DNA from 3 places in the Streptomyces sp. NPDC017676 genome. Region 3 is predicted to be linked to each of the others. Evidence: riboswitches for the same ligand, from Rfam matches in the RefSeq annotation. Region 3 holds a riboswitch; each other region holds the start of a gene.

Region 1 (4,224 bases), on a different contig from region 3:
GTGCCGGAGACGACCACGGTGCCGGAGCGGCCGTGGTAACCGATCGGCAGGTGCTTCCAGTTGGGGGTGAGGGAGTCCTCGGCGCCGGGGCGGAAGATCTGGCCGACGTTGCGGGCGTGGTTCTCCGAGGCGTAGAAGTCGACGTAGTCCGCGACCTCGAAGGGCAGGTGCAGGGTCACCTCGGACAGGGGGTGGAACAGCGGCTCGACGGTCGCGCGGTGCGCCGGGTCCGTGACCCAGGACGTGAGGGCGCGCCGTACGTCCGACCAGGTGGCGCGGCCGGCGGCCAGCAGCGGGTTGAGGGTGGGCCGGGCGAGCAGCGGCTGGTGCGGCGAGCCCAGCGCGGCGGCCGCGGCGCCCGCGTCGAGGACGTGGTTCCCGAGCCGGACGCCGATCCTCCGCTCCGTGCTGCCGGAGGGCGAGAACACGCCGTAGGGAAGGTTGTACGGACCGAAGGGGTCGCCCTCGGGGACGTCGAAGGGGGGCATGGGGTGCTGCCTCACTCTCATCCGGGCCATGCATGGCACTGCGTTCCATGTGGTCGGGCCACACGTTACGGCTGAGCAGCGTGTCTTGGGCAGTGCCTCACCGGGCAGCGCCCATCGCGCCGTCCGCGGCGAGCGGTTGGGCGGGGACGGCACGTAAGTGCGGGAAATGACAGGTGAGTCGGCGGGGCGTGCTGTCCGTATTCTCTGATCATGGCACCCACCCCGGCATATGCACTGATCGCCACTGACCTGGACGGGACGCTGCTGCGCGGCGACGACACCGTCTCGGACCGGTCCCTCGCCGCGCTCGCGCGGGTGGCGCGGGCCGGCGCCCGGCACCTGGTGGTGACGGGCCGCCCGGCCCCGCGGGTGCGGCCGCTGCTCGCGGACCTCGGGTGCGCCGGGCTCGCGGTGTGCGGGCAGGGGGCCCAGGTCTACGACGCCGCGACCGGCCGTCTGCTGTGGTCGGTCCGGCTGGACCGGGAGCTGGCCGAGACGGCGCTCGGCAAGATCGAGGCGGAGGTGGGGCAGGTCTACGCGGCGGTCGACCAGGACGGCGTGGACGGGCTCACGCTCATCGAGCCCGGCTATCGGATGCCCCACCCGACGCTGCCCGCGGTGCGGGTCGGCCGGCGGGACGACCTGTGGTGCGCGCCCATCAGCAAGGTGTTGCTGCGGCACGGCACTCTGTCCGACGACGAGTTGGCGGCCGTGGCCCGCGCGGCGGTGGGCTCCCTCGCGACGGTCACCATGTCGGGGCCGGGCACGGTGGAGCTCCAGCCGTGCGGGGTGACGAAGGCGACCGGGCTGGCGCTCGCCGCCGAACGGCTCGGGATCGCCGCCGAACGGGCCCTCGCGTTCGGCGACATGCCCAACGACATCCCGATGTTCGACTGGGCCGGGCGCGGTGTCGCCATGGCCAACGCGCATCCGGAACTCAAGGCGGTGGCCGACGAGGTCACCTTGTCGAACGAGGACGACGGCGTCGCCGTCGTCCTCGAAGGACTCTTCCCGGCCGGCTGACCGGAGTATCAGGAGCGCCCGGCCCGGCCGCCGGTGCCGGTCAGTAGGCGCCGAACACGTTGTCGATGGACCCGTACCGGGCGGCCGCGTAGTTGCAGGCGGCGGTGATGTTGGCGACCGGGTCGTAGATGTCGAAGGACGTTCCGGCCACGTGGTACGCGTTGAAGGTCGGGTCGATGACCTGGAGCAGGCCCTTGGAGGGGATGCCCTTGGCGGCGTTGGAGTCCCAGAGGTTGATGGCCTTCGGGTTGCCCGAGGACTCGCGGATGATGTTGCGGTAGATGCCGTTGTAGGTGCCCGGGATGTGCTTCTCGGCCATGATCGCCAGCGACTCGCGGATCCAGCCGTCGAGGTTGTCCGGGTAGCCGGCGGGGGTGGTGGCCGCCGTGGTGGCGGTGCTGGGGGCCGCGGAGGCGCCGGTCGCGCCGATGAGCGGCAGGGCGAGGACGGCGGCGCCGGTGCCGGCGGCGGTGAGCGCGCGGACGAGGCGGCTGTTCCGGGTACGGCGGGGCTGGGCGACAGCAGACATGGGGCGTTCCTCTCCGGCGCCTGCGAGGTGAGCTGTCGGGTTCGGGCGGGGAGGTGCCCGGCCGTGCTCCTGACGGAGGCATGGCTTCACCCCTAGCCGTCCCGGCGCGGCGTGTGCCGTTCCGGACCGGCGGCTTACCTGGGTCCCCCGCTCCTGCCGTACGAGTGAGTTCGTCGATGGGTATGCGGGCGGCGGCAGGATTCGGCGTCCGCCCGACGGCCCGGAACGTATGCGAGAGCACATGTCGGGAACAAGGGTCGGAGTCATACAACGTGCGATTTGACCTTGATCGACGCCGTATGAGGTGCTTGATCCTTTGCGGTTGCCAATCCTCAACTCGCCGACGGGACAAGGACTCACGAGGGTCGGGCCGAGGGGGCGGGCCGACCGGGCGCGTGACCCAACTCACGAAATAGCAAACAGTTTTAAGTCGGACATGGGGGATTAGAGGGATTCGCGTCTGAAGTCGGGGTGATGGTGGAACCCGGCATATGAGGAGCGTGGTTGCCGAGGCGAGGGTGCAGTGTCCGGATTACTCTTATATGGATAAAAATCCGCTCACACTGTGTGATCAAAACCATGCCGGTCATGATCCGGTATCGCCCAGGCTGGACCGGTGGGCGCTATCGGTGATCGAAAGAGGACCGGATACGCTGACTTGAGTGATGGCAGCGACCTATCGACAAACCGTGTAATCGCCAGCAGACACCAGCAGACAGGAGACCCCTCGTGACCGTCGTCGGGCCGTTCGGGCTGAGCGTGCGGGACCAGGCTCTGGAAGCCGATGTCCAGGCCGGATTGGCGGCTGTCGAGGAAGGCTTGCTCGAAGCCACCAAGAGCGAGGTCCCGTTCATCACGGGGGCGGCGCAGCACCTCGTACGGGCGGGCGGGAAGCGGTTCCGGCCACTCCTCGTGATGCTCGCCGCCCAGTTCGGCGACCCCTACGCGCCGGGCGTGGTGCCCTCCGCCGTCGTCGTGGAGCTGACCCATCTGGCCACGCTGTACCACGACGACGTCATGGACGAGGCGGCCGTACGGCGTGGCGTGGACAGCGCCAACACCCGCTGGGGCAACTCCGTCGCGGTCCTCACCGGCGACTTCCTCTTCGCCCGTGCCTCCCAGATCCTCGCCGACCTCGGTCCCGAGGCGGTCCGGGTGCAGGCACTCGCGTTCGAACGGCTCGTCACCGGGCAGATCCTGGAGACCGCGGGTCCCTCGGACGGCCGAGACCCGGTCGAGCACTATCTGGACGTGCTGGCCGGCAAGACGGGCTCCCTGGTGGCGGTGTCGTGCCGGTTCGGCGCGATGATGTCCGGCGCGGACGAGACGGTCGTCGACGTCCTCACCCAGTACGGCGAACGGCTCGGCGTCGCCTTCCAGCTCGCGGACGACGTCCTGGACATCGCCTCGGACTCCCACGAGTCCGGCAAGACCCCGGGCACCGACCTGCGTGAGGGAATCCCGACCCTGCCGGTGCTCCGGCTGCGCGAGCGGGCCGCCCGGCTGGGGCTGGCGGAGGACGTCGCGCTGTGCGAGCTGCTGGACTCCGACCTCAGCGACGACGCCCGGCACGCCGAGGCGCTGGCCGCGCTGCGCGCGCACCCCGCGCTGGAGCAGGCCCGGCGGGACACCGTGCGGTACGCGGAGGAGGCGCGGGCCGCGCTCGCCCCGCTGCGCGAGTGCGATGCCAAGGCGGCGCTGATCGAGCTGTGCGACGCGGTCGTGCACCGCGCGGGCTGACCCGGCCGGTCACCCGTACGGGCCCCGGCGTCCGACCGACCCCTACGGGTCGGGTGGAGAAACGGCCGCCGGGTGTCATACCGCAGGTGTAGACGGAGTTGCCTCCGAGGTCTGACGCTTGTTCACGGCCGATTTGGTCAGATGGACACCACGGAAATCACCACTCCTCACCGTTTCGGGTGAGAATGGCGGCTCAGGGTGGACCAGCGGACCAGCGTGAGGACAGCCGCCGCCGACGACGGAGGTAAGGCACACATGGCACCGTACGAATCCGACGACGCAGTGGGCGCCGCGCAGGACGAGCACCCGCGCTCCGGCCGGCGCAAGGCCGCCCGGTACGCCGTGCCGGTCGCGGTGGTGGGGGTGGCGGCGGCCACGATCGGGCTGGTCCCGGCGCTCGCCGACTCCGGTGACCCCGACCTGCCGAAGATCAGCGCACAGCAG
Region 2 (4,224 bases), on a different contig from region 3:
AGCTCGCGCTCGCCCGCCGGGCCGCCGAGATCGGGATCGAGCTGTTCGTCGTCGACGACGGCTGGTTCGGCACCCGCACCAGCGACCGCGCCGGCCTCGGCGACTGGACGCCCAACCCCGACCGCTTCCCGCACGGACTCAAGCCGCTCGCCGACCAGGTGCACGGGCTCGGCATGCAGTTCGGCATCTGGGTCGAGCCCGAGATGGTCAACCCGGACAGCGACCTGTACCGGGCCCACCCGGACTGGGTGCAGTACCAGCCGGGACGCAAGCGGACGGAGCTGCGCAACCAGCTCGTTCTCAACCTCGCGCGCGAGGACGTCCAGGAGTACCTGTGGGAGCAGTTGGACACCCTGCTGTCCAGCGCCCCCATCGACTATGTGAAGTGGGACTTCAACCGCTGCTTCACCGACGCCGGCTGGCCCGGGGAGCCGTACCCGCAGCGCCTGTGGGTGGACCACGTCCGCGCCCTGTACGCCCTGCTGGACCGGCTGCGGGCCGCGCACCCCGGGGTCGCCTTCGAGTCCTGCTCGGGCGGCGGCGGCCGGATCGACCTGGGCGTGCTCGGCCGCACCGACCAGGTGTGGACCTCCGACAACACCGACCCGCTGGACCGGCTCGCCATCCAGCACGGCTTCACGCACATCCATCCCGCGCGCGTGATGGCGGCCTGGGTCACCGACAGCCCGAACACCCAGCTCAACGGGCGGGTCAGCTCGCTGCGCTTCCGGTTCGTCAGCGCCATGGCGGGCGTGCTCGGGGTCGGCGGCGACCTGACGGAGTGGAGCGCACAGGAGCTGGCGGAGGCCCGGCGGTGGGTGGAGCTGTACAAGGAGATCCGCCCGGTCGTGCAGCACGGAGAGCTGTACCGGCTGCGGCCTCCGGCAGGAGGTCTGAGCGCCGTGCAGTACGTCCGGGGGGAGGAGACCGTCGTCCTCGCCTGGCTGCAGGCCCAGAGCTACGGCGAGCCGGTGCCGGCGGTGCGGCTGCGCGGGCTCGACCCGACGGCATCGTACGAATGCCGCGAAACGGGCGAAGTGCACCGAGGTGCCGTACTGCTGCACCACGGGCTGCGCACCGGACTCAAGGGCGACCTGGATGCGACGGTCATCCGACTGCGCCGCATCTGACTTTTCTGTCCGCATTGGTGCCTTCATTCCAACTCGCCGCGGAATGAGGGCCCCTGCGGAAGTGGCGCGTGAGGAGGGTCATATCCGTGACCGTCCGTCGCGCGTCATGTCCACGTAATTCCGTTTCTGTAAAACCGAATTGGAAGAGAGAAGGGGGCGGGAATTCACGGTCGGTGACCGTGGATTCCCGTATCCGATCATCCGGAACCGGAACAACGGGAACCGACTGCTTGTTTCCGCGCGTCCTGCTCGCTTACGTTCGCCACCGACCCGGGCGGAACGCCGAATCCTGCCGCCGTCCGGACTCCCCACACATGACCCGCGTCGGCAGGAGCGGGGGACCCACCAGGTACGACGGCCTGTCCGGTCTCCGCGACAGGCCAGGGGTGCAGCCGTGCCGCGCACGGCCGGGCAGCTCCAGCCCGAACCCGACAGCTCACCTCGCAGGCGCCGGAGAGGAATTGCGCCATGCCTGCCAAGGGTAAGCACCGACGTCCCAAGACCCCGCGTTTTTCCCGCTCCCTCGCCGTCGCCGGAACCGGTGGCGCCGCCCTGGCCCTGCCCCTCCTCGGGGCCACCGGAGCCCATGCCGCGACCCCCGCGCGGTCCGCCCCCGGAACGGCCGTACACCACCTTCACGACGCGGTGGAGAAGACCGCCGCGCAGCAGGACGCGGGCGTGCGCACCTACACCGTGCGCAGCGGCGACTGCCTCGCGACGATCGCCCGGGACCAGCACGTCAGCGGCGGCTGGCAGCGGCTCTACGACGACAACCGGCAGGCCGTCGGCGCCGACCCCGGCCTCATCCACCCGGGCCTGAAGCTCAGCATCGGCGGGAAGGCCGCGCCGGCCACCGCGCAGCCGGCGACCCCCGAGTCCACCGGGCCGGCGGCCCCGAAGCGCACGGACTCCGCCGCGCCGGAGGCCGCCCGGCAGGCCGCGCCGAAGCCCGCCGCCCAGCCGGCCTCCGCCGGTTACACCCTCCCGGTGGCCGGGGCCACCGTCGGCACCGGCTACCACGTCGCCGGCAGCATGTGGTCCAGCGGCTACCACACCGGCGTCGACTTCGTCGTCCCGGCCGGCACCCCCCTCAAGGCCGTCGCCGCGGGCACCGTCGTCTCCGCGGGCTGGGGCGGCGCGTACGGCAACCAGGTCGTCATCAAGCTGAGCGACGGCTACTACGCCCAGTACGGCCACCTCTCCCAGCTGTCCGTCTCCGCCGGCCAGACCGTGACCGCCGGTCAGCAGATCGGCCTGTCCGGCGCCACCGGCAACGTCACCGGCCCGCACCTGCACTTCGAGATCCGCACCACGCCGGACTACGGCTCGGACGTCGACCCGGTCGCCTACCTCCGCTCGCACGGTGTCGCCGTCGGCTGACGCCGCCCCCCTCGCACCACCTGCCCGCCACGCTGCCGAAGGCCGGACCCACGATCCCCGGGTCCGGCCTTCGGTGTACCGTGCAGCTTCTATTCCTGGCTTTGCGAACTATTTAAGAGTGGCTCATCTCACCATTCGTCAAGCCCTGCTTACGGTCGCGTAGGTCACATCCGAAGGTGAATCATGGTCCGACGTGGCAGACGATTCGAAGAGTGACAGCAGATCAGTGATCGGGTCGTACGTGGCGGTGGGGGACAGCTTCACCGAGGGCGTCGGCGACCCCGGCCCCGACGGGGCGTTCGTGGGCTGGGCCGACCGGTTCGCGGTGCTCCTCGCCGACCGGCGTCCCGAGGGCGACTTCCAGTACACCAACCTCGCCGTGCGCGGAAAGCTGCTGGACCAGATCGTGGCCGACCAGGTGCCCCAGGCCCTCGCCCTGGCCCCGGACCTGGTCTCCTTCTGCGCGGGCGGCAACGACATCATCCGCCCCGGCACCGACCCCGACGAGGTGGCCGAGCGCTTCGAACGCGCCGTGGCCCGGCTGACGGAGGCCGCCGGCACCGTGATGGTGACGACCGGTTTCGACACCCGGGGCGTCCCCGTCCTCAAGCATCTCCGCGGCAAGATCGCCACCTACAACGGGCATGTCCGTGCCATCGCCGACCGGTACGGCTGCCCCGTCCTCGACCTGTGGTCCCTCAAGTCCGTGCAGGACCGCAGGGCCTGGGACAACGACCGGCTGCACCTCTCGCCCGAGGGGCACACGCGCGTGGCGCTGCGCGCGGGACAGGCCCTGGGCCTGGACGTCCCGGCCGACCCGGAGCAGCCGTGGCCGCCGCTGCCGCCCCGGGGCACGCTGGAGGTCCGCCGCGACGACGTCCAGTGGGCCCGGGAGTACCTCGTCCCCTGGATCGGCCGACGGCTGCGCGGTGAGTCCTCGGGCGACCACGTGACCGCCAAGGGCACCCTGTCGCCGGACGACATCAAGATGCGGATCGCTTCGGTGGCCTGACCCCGCCGACCCGCCACCCGCCACGGCCCGTGCCGGCACCACCGGCGCGGGCCCCGCCGTTCCGGGGCGGAACGCCCCCCCGTGGTCCGGCCGCTCAGGGCAGCACGCCCACGGGGGTGCGTACGACGGTCCGCAGGCGGGCCGCGTCCTGGCTGGGGGGCGTGCCGAACTGGCGGCGGTACTCCCGGCTGAACTGCGACGGGCTGTCGTAGCCGACGCGCCGGCCGACCCCCGTGACGTCACCCGGGTGGGTGGCGAGGAGCAGCCGGGCCTCCTGGAGCCGGATCTGCTTCTGGAACCGGATGGGGCTCATCGCGGTCACGGCCTGGAAGTTGCGGTAGAACGCGGAGACGCTCATGCCGGACATGCGTGCCAGGTCCTCCACCCGGAACGGCTCCGCGTAGTGCTCGCGGATCCAGCGCACGGCCCGGGAGATGTGGCTGAGGCCGCTGTCGGCCAGGCCGAGCTGGCGCACCGTCGCCCCCTGGTCGCCGGTGATCAGGCGCCACAGGATCTCGCGCTTGACCAGCGGAGCCAGTACGGCCCGGTCGCGGGGCTCGTCGAGCAGGCGCAGCAACCGGACGACCGCGTCCAGCAGCGCGGGCGGAGCGTCGCTGACGGCGATCCCCGAAGGCGTCCCTCCGCCGGCGCGCGGGGCGTCTCCGGCGCCGGCCAACAGCAGCAGTTCGGCGATGGCGGACG
Region 3 (4,224 bases):
CCCGGACGTGCTGGACCTCGCCCGCCGCGACAACCAGCACCTCGGTTACGGCCACGGCATCCACTACTGCCTCGGCGCGCCGCTCGCCCGCCTGGAGGGCCAGACCGCGCTCGCCACCCTGCTCACCCGGCTGCCCGATCTGCGTCTCGCCGCGGACCCGGCCGAACTGCGCTGGCGCGGCGGACTCATCATGCGCGGCCTGCGCACCCTGCCGGTGGAGTTCACACCCCGCACTTGAACACACCGTCCGGACGCGGTCCTTCCGGGTCCGGCACGGCCTCTCCGAGGGAAGATGACAGACGTTCAACTCTGTGATCTTCACGTGATCTGTGCGGCATGAACTTGTGACAAGTGATCGTCTGCCGATACGTTCACCCATCAGCGCGGCGACCGGCTCCATCCGCCGCGCCGGTCCTGCTGTCGCTCGAAAGGCTTCTGCATGCTCTCCGGGAACGGCCGACACCGTCGCCCCCGTCAGGCCCCGGCTCTCCTCGTCGCGGCCGGAGTGACCGGCTCAGCCATCGCCATCCCGCTGCTCGGCGCGGCGAGCGCCAACGCGGCCGACGGCACCACGTGGGACAAGGTCGCCGAGTGCGAGAGCGGCGGCTCCTGGAGCGCGGACACCGGCAACGGGTACTACGGCGGCCTGCAGATCTCGCAGGAGGACTGGAACGCCTACGGCGGCGGCCAGTACGCGGCCAGCCCCGACCAGGCCAGCCGCAACCAGCAGATCGCCGTCGCCGAGAAGATCCTCGCCGACAAGGGCACCACGCCCTGGGCCACCTGCGCCCTGCTGTCCGGTCTGACCGAGGACTCGGGCTCGACGCACGTCGACACGGGTGTCGGCGGCTCCGGCGGCTCCGGCGGCTCCGGTGGCACCGGCGGTTCGGGCCACTCGTCCGGATCGGCGGGCAACTCCGGTACATCCGGTTCCTCTGACAGCTCCGACTCATCCGATCTGCCGGATTCGTCACCCTCCAGCGATGCCGGCTCCGAAGCCAACTCCGACTCCGGCACCGGCTCTTCCTCGGAAGAGGTCACCACTCCGAGCGCCAAGCCGGGCAAGGGTGCCGATGCGGGTGCCGGCACCGCGGGGACCAACACCCCCAAGTCCGGCAAGTCCACCGCGCCGGACACCGGAAGCGCCCAGGGGGCCGACAGCTCGCCCACGGCCACTCCGGACGCCGGCTTCCAGGGCAACCCCCAGCAGGCCGCCGGTTCTTGGAGCCTGGTCGACACCGGCTCCCTCGGCGGCGGTCGCCACCGGGGCGCGAGCGCGGACGAGGGCGGTGCGGACGAAAGCGTGACAAACGGTCAGAACGCCACGTCCTCCGGTCGGCACGCCTCTCACGAAACGGACACGTACACCGTCCGCCAGGGCGACACCCTCGCCTCCATCGCCGACTCCCTTGACGTCGACGGCGGGTGGCGCGCGCTGTACGCCGGCAACAAGAAGGCCATCGGGGCCGACCCGAACCACATCAGTGCCGGTCAGACCCTGGAAGTCGGGGGCGAAACGGGCGGCGAATAGGGGGAGTTGACGTCCCGGTTAACGCCCTAATGTCCGGTTTGGTGAAAGTGTGGGATGAGTCTCAGAAGCCTAGATCGTCTTTGAAATTCCGCGGATCGCGTGTCTACGGTCGGGACCGCTCGTCACCACGAGCCCCGGCAGCCGCAACGCCGAATCCTGCCAGCGGTTGCCCGGGAACAGTCGTCGCGTCAAGCGCCGTAGGCAGGAGCGGGGGACCCAAGGTAGGTGCCGGGCCCGGCAGTTGATGCCGGAACCGGCTCGGGGTGAAGCCGCAGTCCGCGCAAGCGGAGTGCGGCCGGGCAACTCAACCGGCCCGAACCCGACAGCTCACCTCGCAGGCGTCGGTGAGGGGATCGATCCATGCTGTTCTCCAGCAAGGGCAAGCACCGTCGTCCGTCCAAGGCCGTCCGCGCCATCGCGCTCGCCGGTGTCACCGGTGCCGCCGTCGCCGCTCCGCTGATGGCGGCCGGCAACGCCTCCGCCGCCACCGCCTCCCAGTGGGACGCGGTCGCCCAGTGCGAGTCCGGCGGCAACTGGTCCATCAACACCGGCAACGGCTACTACGGCGGTCTGCAGTTCTCCGCCTCCACCTGGGCCGCGTACGGCGGCACGCAGTACGCCGGCACCGCCGACAAGGCGAGCAAGGCGCAGCAGATAGCCGTCGCCGAGAAGGTCCTCGCCGCCCAGGGCAAGGGCGCCTGGCCGGTCTGCGGCACGGGCCTGTCCAGCACCCCGTACAACGGCTCCGCGCCGAGCACTTCCACCCCGAGCACCTCCACCGGCTCGGGCAGCTCCACCGCCACCCGCTCCACCGGCGAGCAGGCCGCCTCCCGCTCCGCCGAGCGTCCGGCCGCGAGCGCGAGCAAGAGCCAGGGCAAGACCGTCACCACCCCGACCGGCAAGAAGGTCAAGAAGGGCGACGGCGAGTACAAGGTCGTCACCGGTGACACCCTCAGCTCCATCGCCGAGAAGCACCACGTGCAGGGCGGCTGGCAGAAGCTGTTCGAGCTGAACAAGGACATCGTCGAGGACGCCAACCTGATCTACCCGGGTCAGCAGCTGCACCTCAAGTGAGCCTCGGCCCCCAGCCCGGCCACGGGCCCGCGCCTGCGCGCGGGCCGCGCTGAAGGCCCCCCGCGGGCCGTCCCCCCGTCCCCACGGGCTCCCCGCCCCGGTGCGTGTTCCCCCGTACGCACCGGGGCGGGGATTTTTGCGTCCACCGCCCCCCGAACCCTTTGTTTCGGCGAGAAACAAAAGGTACCGTCGGCTTGTCCACGGGACGGTCGGTCGGTGGCCGACGCCCCCGGGACGGTTAGGCTCTAGTCGCAAGGCACAGCCGTAAGGCACACCGCCCCGCACTTCCAGCGTCACATCCAAGAAGGAGATGCTCGTGCCGTCCATCGACGTCGTCGTAGCCCGGGAAATCCTGGACTCCCGAGGCAACCCCACGGTCGAGGTCGAGGTCGGCCTCGACGACGGCAGCACGGGTCGTGCCGCCGTCCCGTCCGGCGCCTCGACCGGCGCCTTCGAGGCCATCGAGCTCCGCGACGGCGACCCGAACCGCTACCAGGGCAAGGGCGTCGAGAAGGCCGTCCTCGCCGTGATCGAGCAGATCGGCCCGGAGCTGGTCGGTTACGACGCCACCGAGCAGCGCCTGATCGACCAGGCCATGTTCGACCTGGACGCCACCGACAACAAGGGCTCCCTCGGCGCCAACGCCATCCTCGGCGTCTCGCTCGCCGTCGCCCACGCGGCCTCCGAGGCCAGCGACCTCCCCCTCTTCCGCTACCTGGGCGGCCCGAACGCGCACCTGCTGCCGGTGCCGATGATGAACATCCTGAACGGCGGCTCGCACGCCGACTCCAACGTGGACATCCAGGAGTTCATGATCGCCCCGATCGGCGCGGAGTCCTTCTCCGAGGCCCTGCGCTGGGGGACCGAGGTCTACCACACCCTGAAGAAGGTCCTGAAGAGCAAGGGCCTGTCCACCGGCCTCGGTGACGAGGGCGGCTTCGCCCCGAACCTCGGCTCCAACCGTGAGGCCCTCGACCTCATCCTGGAGGCCATCAAGGAGGCCGGTTACGCCCCCGGCCAGCAGATCGCCCTCGCGCTCGACGTGGCCGCCTCCGAGTTCTACAAGGACGGCAAGTACCTCTTCGAGGGCAAGGAGCGCTCCGCCGCCGAGATGACGGAGTACTACGAGGAGCTCGTGGCGGCCTACCCGCTCGTCTCCATCGAGGACCCGCTGTTCGAGGACGACTGGGCCGGCTGGAAGGTCATCACCGACAAGCTCGGCGACAAGGTCCAGCTGGTCGGTGACGACCTGTTCGTCACCAACCCCGAGCGCCTCGCCCGCGGCATCGAGGAGGGCGCCGCCAACGCCCTGCTGGTCAAGGTCAACCAGATCGGCTCGCTGACCGAGACCCTGGACGCCGTCGAGCTGGCCCAGCGCAACGGCTTCAAGTGCATGATGTCGCACCGCTCCGGCGAGACCGAGGACGTCACCATCGCCGACCTGGCCGTCGCCACCAACTGCGGCCAGATCAAGACCGGCGCCCCGGCCCGCTCCGAGCGCGTCGCCAAGTACAACCAGCTGCTGCGCATCGAGGAGATCCTCGACGACGCGGCGGTGTACGCCGGCCGCAGCGCGTTCCCGCGCTTCAAGGGCTGAGCCATCCTGGCGTAAGGCTTAG

What was found. Region 3 has a riboswitch for cyclic di-AMP ahead of ACH4LD_RS08055 (transglycosylase family protein). Riboswitches for the same ligand answer to the same signal wherever they lie in the genome.
Region 1: linked by a shared signal. The riboswitch ahead of ACH4LD_RS24470 (transglycosylase SLT domain-containing protein) and the one ahead of ACH4LD_RS08055 (transglycosylase family protein) in region 3 are both predicted to bind cyclic di-AMP.
Region 2: linked by a shared signal. The riboswitch ahead of ACH4LD_RS10150 (peptidoglycan DD-metalloendopeptidase family protein) and the one ahead of ACH4LD_RS08055 (transglycosylase family protein) in region 3 are both predicted to bind cyclic di-AMP.

The regions. Positions count from the first base shown of each region.
Region 1 is NZ_JBIRJA010000011.1:89,233-93,456, forward strand. Features, by position in the region: gene fahA (fumarylacetoacetase) at 1-488, opposite strand, end outside; gene ACH4LD_RS24465 (HAD family hydrolase) at 699-1,511, shown strand; gene ACH4LD_RS24470 (transglycosylase SLT domain-containing protein) at 1,552-2,040, opposite strand; cyclic di-AMP (ydaO/yuaA leader) riboswitch at 2,045-2,226, opposite strand; gene ACH4LD_RS24475 (polyprenyl synthetase family protein) at 2,770-3,780, shown strand; gene ACH4LD_RS24480 (outer membrane lipoprotein carrier protein LolA) at 4,036-4,224, shown strand, end outside.
Region 2 is NZ_JBIRJA010000004.1:20,651-24,874, forward strand. Features, by position in the region: gene ACH4LD_RS10145 (alpha-galactosidase) at 1-1,130, shown strand, start outside; cyclic di-AMP (ydaO/yuaA leader) riboswitch at 1,401-1,593, shown strand; gene ACH4LD_RS10150 (peptidoglycan DD-metalloendopeptidase family protein) at 1,599-2,510, shown strand; gene ACH4LD_RS10155 (SGNH/GDSL hydrolase family protein) at 2,737-3,522, shown strand; gene ACH4LD_RS10160 (AraC family transcriptional regulator N-terminal domain-containing protein) at 3,617-4,224, opposite strand, start outside.
Region 3 is NZ_JBIRJA010000003.1:87,145-91,368, reverse strand. Features, by position in the region: gene ACH4LD_RS08065 (cytochrome P450) at 1-238, shown strand, start outside; gene ACH4LD_RS08060 (transglycosylase family protein) at 440-1,531, shown strand; cyclic di-AMP (ydaO/yuaA leader) riboswitch at 1,715-1,887, shown strand; gene ACH4LD_RS08055 (transglycosylase family protein) at 1,892-2,605, shown strand; gene eno (phosphopyruvate hydratase) at 2,916-4,202, shown strand.